Regions from separate parts of the Luteimonas galliterrae genome, predicted to be linked through region 2. Evidence: riboswitches for the same ligand, from Rfam matches in the RefSeq annotation. Region 2 holds a riboswitch; the other holds the start of a gene.

Region 1 (3,388 bases), on a different contig from region 2:
CTGCACGGTCTTGACGGCCTTGCCCTGTTTTTCGGCCTGTTCGTAGGCGCGCTCGAATTCTTCGCCGAACAGATCGGTGAACTCGGGCACGATGCGCGGATCGAACAGCGACCATTCGCCGCCGGCTTCGACCCGCTTCATGAACAGGTCCGGGATCCAGTTGGCCAGATTGAGATTGTGCGTGCGCCGCGCGTCGTCGCCGGTGTTGTCGCGCAGCTCCAGGAATTCCTCCACATCCGCGTGCCACGGCTCCAGATACACGCATGCGGCGCCCTTGCGCTTGCCGCCCTGGTTGACCGCGGCTACCGACGAATCCAGCGTCTTCAGCCACGGCACGATGCCGTTGGAATGGCCATTGGTCGATTTGATCAGCGATCCCCGCGAACGCACGCGCGTATAGCTGACGCCGATACCGCCGCTGAACTTGGACAGCTGGGCGATGTCGCCGTACTTCCGGTAGATCGATTCCAGCGAATCGCGCGGCGAATCCAGCAGGAAGCACGACGACAGCTGTTCGTGCGTGGTGCCGCTGTTGAACAGCGTCGGCGAGCTCGGCAGGTAGTCCAGGTTGCCCATGCGCCGGTACAGCGCCAGCGCCTCGGGAACATCCTCGCTCAGCGCGCAGGCGATGCGCAGGAAGAACTGCTGCGGCGTCTCGATCACCTTGCGCGTATGCGGGTGGCGCAGCAGGTAGCGGTCGTACAGCGTGCGGAGGCCGAAATAGTCGAAGTGCAGGTCCAGCGACATGTCCAGCGCGTCGTTGAGCTTGCGCGCATTGGCTTGCACGAAGCCGAGCAGGCGGTCGTTGATCAGGCCGACTTCGTGGCCGCGGGCGACCGATTGCGAGAACGCATGGATTTCCTGGCCGGCCACTTCTTTGGCGATGACGTTGGCCAGCAGGCGCGCGCCGAGGCGGCCGTATTCGGGTTCTTCGGCGGTCAGCAGCGCAGCGGTGCGGATCGACAGCTCGTCCAGTTCGCGCGTGCTGGCGCCGTCGTACAGTCCTGAGATGGTGCGCGTGGCCACGCGCATCGGATCGATCGCGTGCAGGCCTTCGCAGCAGCGCTGCACGGCGCGCACGATCTTGTTGAGATCCACCGGCTCGCGCCCGCCGTTGCGCTTGGTCACGCTCATCGCGGTGGCGGCGGGCGGCGGGGTGAGCAGGAAGGGCGTGTTGTTGGAAAGCGTGTTGTTGGAAAGCGTGTTGTTCGAAAGCGGGTCGCGCGCTTCGGTCGCGGCGGTGTCCGCAACGGCGCTGTCGTTCGGGTTCATGCGTGCTTCTCCTGCGATGGCGCACCGATGCCGTCTGTCCCACGCGGACGGCGGAAGGGGCGGCATCGCGCAGGGACGCAAGTCCACGGCGCGACCCCGCCCCCTCGGGCGTGCGGCGATCTCAGGGTGGGCGAGCGGTGTCGCAACAGCCGCGATGCGTTCGCACGAAAGCAAAGGCCGGCTTGCGTCACCAGCCATCTCCCCCCGGAGATTCCGCGGCCGGCACCGCGCGGTGTGCATCGCGCGGTTGTCGGCAGGTCTTCGGACTCGTGGACGCGGGACGCTTCTTTGTAGGAGCGGCTTCAGCCGCGAGCTCTTCCGGCCAGATCGCGCGAGCGTCAGGAAAAAGCTCGCGGCTGAAGCCGCTCCTACGAAAGGCTATTCCACCTACCGGCCGTCGCTTCCCGGGATCCTGGATCCCAGTGCCAATGACGGCTTTCGTTTCCACATACCGCTGCGGGGCAGTGCCGGATTCCAACCGGCTTCCCTTTTCATCCGGCGGCGCGAGCCGTCGGAACCGACGGCCACAACATACGGTGCCTAGACGGCGCCGTCAACGCCAGATGTAGCGATATTCAAATTGGCCGCGCTTGTTTGGCCGGCGGGTTTGAACTCCGGCGGACCGACCACCACCCATGCGCGTTCGCGCCAACCGCGTGCGGCGCGCAGGTCGCGGTACATGCCGCGCCAGGCGTGCGCCACGAGCCGGAAGGGATTGTTGCTGTGGAAGGGTTCCACCAGCCCGTACCGCGGCGGATGCTCCGCCGTTTCAGCTTGGAAAGTGCCGAACCAGCGATCGAAGACGATCAGCACGCCGCCGTAGTTGCGGTCGATGTAGATCTGGTTGCTCGCATGGTGCGCGCGATGGTGCGAAGGCGTATTGAACAGGTATTCGATCGGACGCGGCAGCTTGCCGATCAGTTCGGTGTGCAGCCAGAACTGGTACAGCAGATTCAGGGACAGCGTGGCGAGGACGATCGGAACCGGAAATCCGATCAGCACCAGCGGCGCCATGAAGACGGGCGTGCCGACGATGCGGCTGGTCCAGCCCAGCCGGTAAGCGGCGGCGAACGTGATCCGATGCGAGGAGTGGTGGACGGAGTGATTGAGCCAGAACCAGCGGATGCGGTGCTCGGCGCGGTGCATCCAGTAATAGCAGAAGTCCAGGCCGAGCAGCAACAGGGCCCAGTGCCACCAGCGGTCCATCGCGATCTCGCCGATCCGCCAGTGCCACACCGCATACAGCATCAGGCCCACGATGCCCGTCTTGACTACGGCGATGATTACGATGCGGCCGGCGACATCGCCCAGCGACGCCCAGAATTCGCCCCAAGCGTAGCCGCGGCCGCTTCGAACCAGCCACCATGCTTCGATCGCGGCGAGCAGAATGAGCGCCAGCATCAGCCAGGCCGTAAGTTTAAGGCTCAACAAAGGGCACGCTCCGCCGGCGCAGAAGAGAAGGGTTGCGCGAACGCGAACGGCGTCGGCGCGCGGCCAGACTAGCGGCGCGGGCGCGTGCGGTGCCGCCGTCGCAAGGCGGAGTGGGAACACTGACCGAAGATAGGTGCGCGTGGTTTCGTTGCCGCGCTTGCTCCGCCGCTCTTGCTTGCGGTGTGGAGCAGACGGCGCAGAAGCAATGGCAAAGCCAGCGGGGCAAGCCCCGCTCTACGAAACGGAAGCGGCGGTCACTGGCGGTGTTCGAGGGTGAGGTATTCGGCCGACTGCATCTCGATCAGCCGCGAGGCGGTGCGCTCGAACGCCGCGGCCAGGCGCGTGCCTTCGTAGAGCGCGGGCGGCGGCGCGTCCGCCGTGCAGACGAGGTTGACGTGGCGGTCGTACAACTCGTCGATCAAGGTGATGAAGCGCCGCGCCGGGTTGTCCATGCGTTCCTCAAGGCGCGGGATGCCGCCCAGCAGCACGGTGTGGAACTCGCGCGCGATCTCGATGTAGTCGGACGCGCCGCGCGGGCCTTCGCACAATTCGGCGAAATCGAACCAGGCCATGCCCTTGCAGCGCGCGCGCACGGCGATCTTGCGGCCTTCCAGTTCGATGGTGCCGCCGCGGTGCGCGTCGTCGCCGCCGAGCGCATGCCAGCGCGATTCCAGCCAAGCGTCGG
Region 2 (3,388 bases):
AGGCGCGGTCGACGTTGGCCGGCAGGAAGGTCACCGCGTCGAACGTGATCAGGTCTTCGGCGCGGGTCTGGTAGGCGCTTATCGACCAGTTGCCGGTAGCGTGCGTTCCGCGCAGCCCCAGTTCGAAAGTGCGCGAGGTTTCCGGCGACAAATCCGGATTGCTGAATCCGTGGAAGTACAGATCGTTGAAAGTAGGCGCGCGATAAGCGGTGCCGTAGCTCGCGACCAGCTTCAGATCCTCGGTGAACGAGAAGCCGTAACGCGCGCTGCCGGTGGTCTCGCCGCCGAACTGGCTGTTGTCGTCGCGGCGCAGGCTGGCCTGGAAGCTTTGCCGGCCGAAGTCGCCTTGCCACTGGCCGAACACGCCGCGGTTGATGCGTTGGGTTTCGTCGAATTCCGCGTCGCTGTCGACCGCATCTCGTTGCCAGTCGAAACCGAAGCTGACCAAGCCGGTGCCCGCGCCGATGTCGGCCTGCAACGAAGCCAGATCGCGATGCGTGTCGAAGCGGCTGCTGAACTCGCCGTCCTTGAAGTCGTCGCTCTCGTCGACGCTGCGGCCTGCATTGAAGGTCACCGCGATCTTTTCGCTGGGCGCGTAACGCAGCCGTGCGCCGGCGACCTGCTGCACCACGTCGGCCTGGTTGGCGAAACTGCCGTCGTAGTCGTTCTGGCCTTCGGCGCGGAACACGCGTGCTTCGGCGTCCCAAGCGTCGCCGAAGCGGTAGCCGCCTTGCAGCGATAGCGAATTGTTCTCGTAGCCGTCCTTGTCCGGCTCGTCGGTGAAGCAGCCCGCGAACAGCGTGCCGCTGCCGCGGCAAGCGTCGATGCCCTCGGTACGCTCGTGCGCGGCGTTGATCGAATACCAGCCGTCGCCCTGCTTGCCGGCGACGCCGGCGCTGGCGCGACGGGTGTCGAAGCTGCCCAATGCGACGCTGGCATGCGGCGCGAACGCGCCTTCCGGGCGGCGGGTGAAGATCTGGATGACGCCGCCCAGCGCCTCGGAACCGTAAAGGCTGGAGAACGGTCCGCGCACGATCTCGATGCGCTCGATCTGATCGACCGGGATGTCCTGGAACGCGGCCAAACCCGCGCTGGCCGAACCGATGCGCACGCCATCGACCAGCACCAGCACCTGCGAACCGCCGGCGCCGCGCAGCGACATCGTGGTGATCTTGCCGTTGCCGCCGTTGTTGGCGAAGGTCAGGCCGGGCGTGCCGCGCAGCAGTTCCGGCAACGAAGCCGGCTGCAGGCGATCGATGCGTTCGCGGTCGATCACGGTGGTGGAAGCCAGCGTATCGGCCAGCGACTGCGGCGTGCGCGTGGCGGTGACGACGATCTGGTCGAGATCGGTGACGGTCGCTTCGGGTCCCGATTCCGCACTCGCCTGAGCGCAGGCGAACGAAACGGCGATGGCCAACGCAACACGCGCGGCATGGGTGTGACGCAATGACATGATGAGCTCCTGAGCCGCGCCTGCCCGCGCGGAATGGTTGGGAAGGACAGGCGGCGGAGCGCATGGGTCGTGCCGCGGAGGCACGATTCCACGACATCGCCCACCGCGTGTTTGGTCTGCCGAAGGCCGGTCTCCGGGCTCGCGAGCGAAGACGCGGACGTCTTCGGAACGGCGCCTTCCCATGCGGATGCACAGTGGCTGTTTGCCGGTCCAGGGCCTTGCGGCCGATGCTCGCCTACCGTTGCGGGGGCAGCTCCGGGATTGCCGTCATGGCGCACCGGATTCCCGTTTCAACCGCTGGCGTAGGACGCGCGCGGTCACCTCAGGCGGGCGCAGTTTAGCGGCCTTTACTGCCGGGCGATAGCGAAACCGCCGCAGCGCGCATAATCTGCGCACTTATGGATACTTCGCCAGACCTTGCTTCCGCTACGCCCCCTGCCCTGCTCAGCCCCATCGAGGCGCGCATCCTGGGCAGCCTGGTCGAGAAGGAAGCCACCACACCCGACGCTTATCCTTTGACGCTCAACAGCCTGGTGCTGGCGTGCAACCAGAAGACTTCGCGCGATCCGGTCACTCATTTGAATGCGGGCGAGATCGAGCACGCCCTGCGGCAGATGGAAGTGCGCGGCCTGGTCAAATCCCAGCATTCGGCGCGCGCCGGTCGTTACGCGCACCGCATGGAAGCGGTGCTCAGCCTGACCCGCCAGCAGACCGCATTGCTCGCGCTGCTGATGCTGCGCGGACCGCAGACGCTGCACGAACTGTTGAGCCGCAGCGAACGCTGGGTGAAGTTCGAAGGCGCCGAGGACGTGCAGCACGCACTGGAACGGCTGGCCGCGCGCGAACCGGCCATGGCGGTGAAACTGCCGCGCGGCAGCGGCCAGCGCGAAGACCGCTACGGGCACCTGCTCTGCGGTCCCTTGTCCGAAGCGCAGCTCGCGGCCGCGGCGCGCCCTTCGGCCGCGGCTGCGGACGAACAGGCGTTGCTGGAGCGCATCGACGCGCTCGAAACGCGCATCGCCGCGCTTGAAGCGAAGCTGAGCGCAGCCTCCTGATCGGTTTGCGCCGATCGCGCATGGCGTTCACTATCGCCATTCGGACATCGACGGAGCCTCAATGCCGCATCACACCTCGCTGATCGCGATCCTCTGCGTCGGCTTCGTGCTGGCGTTCGTGCTGGGCCTGCTGGCGCAGCGCCTGCGGCTGTCGCCGCTGGTCGGCTATCTGGTCGCCGGCATCCTGGCCGGGCCGTTCACGCCCGGCTTCGTCGGCGACCAGACGCTGGCGCCGCAGTTGGCCGAGATCGGCGTGATCCTGCTGATGTTCGGCGTGGGCCTGCATTTCTCGCTGCGCGACCTGATGGCGGTGAAGGCGATCGCGTTGCCCGGCGCCGTCATCCAGATCGCGGTCGCTACCGTATTGGGCTGGGCGCTAGCGCTTTGGCTCGGCTGGTCGCACGGCGCCGGCCTGATGTTCGGCCTCGCGCTGTCGGTAGCGAGCACGGTGGTGCTGCTGCGCGCGCTGGAGGAGCGGCGCCTGCTTGAAACGGGCAAGGGACGGATCGCGATCGGCTGGCTGATCGTCGAAGACCTGGCGATGGTGCTGGCGCTGGTGCTGCTGCCTGCCCTGGCCGGCTCGCTCGGCGGCGAAGGCGGCGGCGAGGGCAATGTGTGGAAGGCGTTGCTGTGGACGCTGGCCAAGGTCGGCGCTTTCGTCGCGGTGATGCTGATCGTCGGCCGTCGCGTGATCCCGTGGGTATTGGAGCGCGTCGCCGGCACCGGTTCGCGCGAACTGTTCACGCTGTGCGTGCTGGCGGTGGCGATGGGCGTGGCCTTCGGCGCCGCCGAACTGTTCGGCGTGTCGTTCGCGCTGGGCGCGTTCTTCGCCGGCATGCTGCTCAACGAATCCGAGTTCAGCCATAAGGCGGCGCAGGAT

What was found. Region 2 has a riboswitch for cobalamin ahead of btuB (TonB-dependent vitamin B12 receptor). Riboswitches for the same ligand answer to the same signal wherever they lie in the genome.
Region 1: another riboswitch for cobalamin. It lies ahead of M2650_RS15765 (ribonucleoside-diphosphate reductase subunit alpha); the one in region 2 lies ahead of btuB (TonB-dependent vitamin B12 receptor).

What each region holds. Positions count from the first base shown of each region.
Region 1 is NZ_JAMBEP010000006.1:27,604-30,991, forward strand. Features, by position in the region: gene M2650_RS15765 (ribonucleoside-diphosphate reductase subunit alpha) at 1-1,134, opposite strand, end outside; cobalamin riboswitch at 1,508-1,809, opposite strand; gene M2650_RS15770 (sterol desaturase family protein) at 1,813-2,700, opposite strand; gene zapE (cell division protein ZapE) at 2,958-3,388, opposite strand, start outside.
Region 2 is NZ_JAMBEP010000001.1:1,676,877-1,680,264, forward strand. Features, by position in the region: gene btuB (TonB-dependent vitamin B12 receptor) at 1-1,453, opposite strand, end outside; cobalamin riboswitch at 1,561-1,793, opposite strand; gene M2650_RS07765 (YceH family protein) at 1,852-2,508, shown strand; gene ybaL (YbaL family putative K(+) efflux transporter) at 2,570-3,388, shown strand, end outside.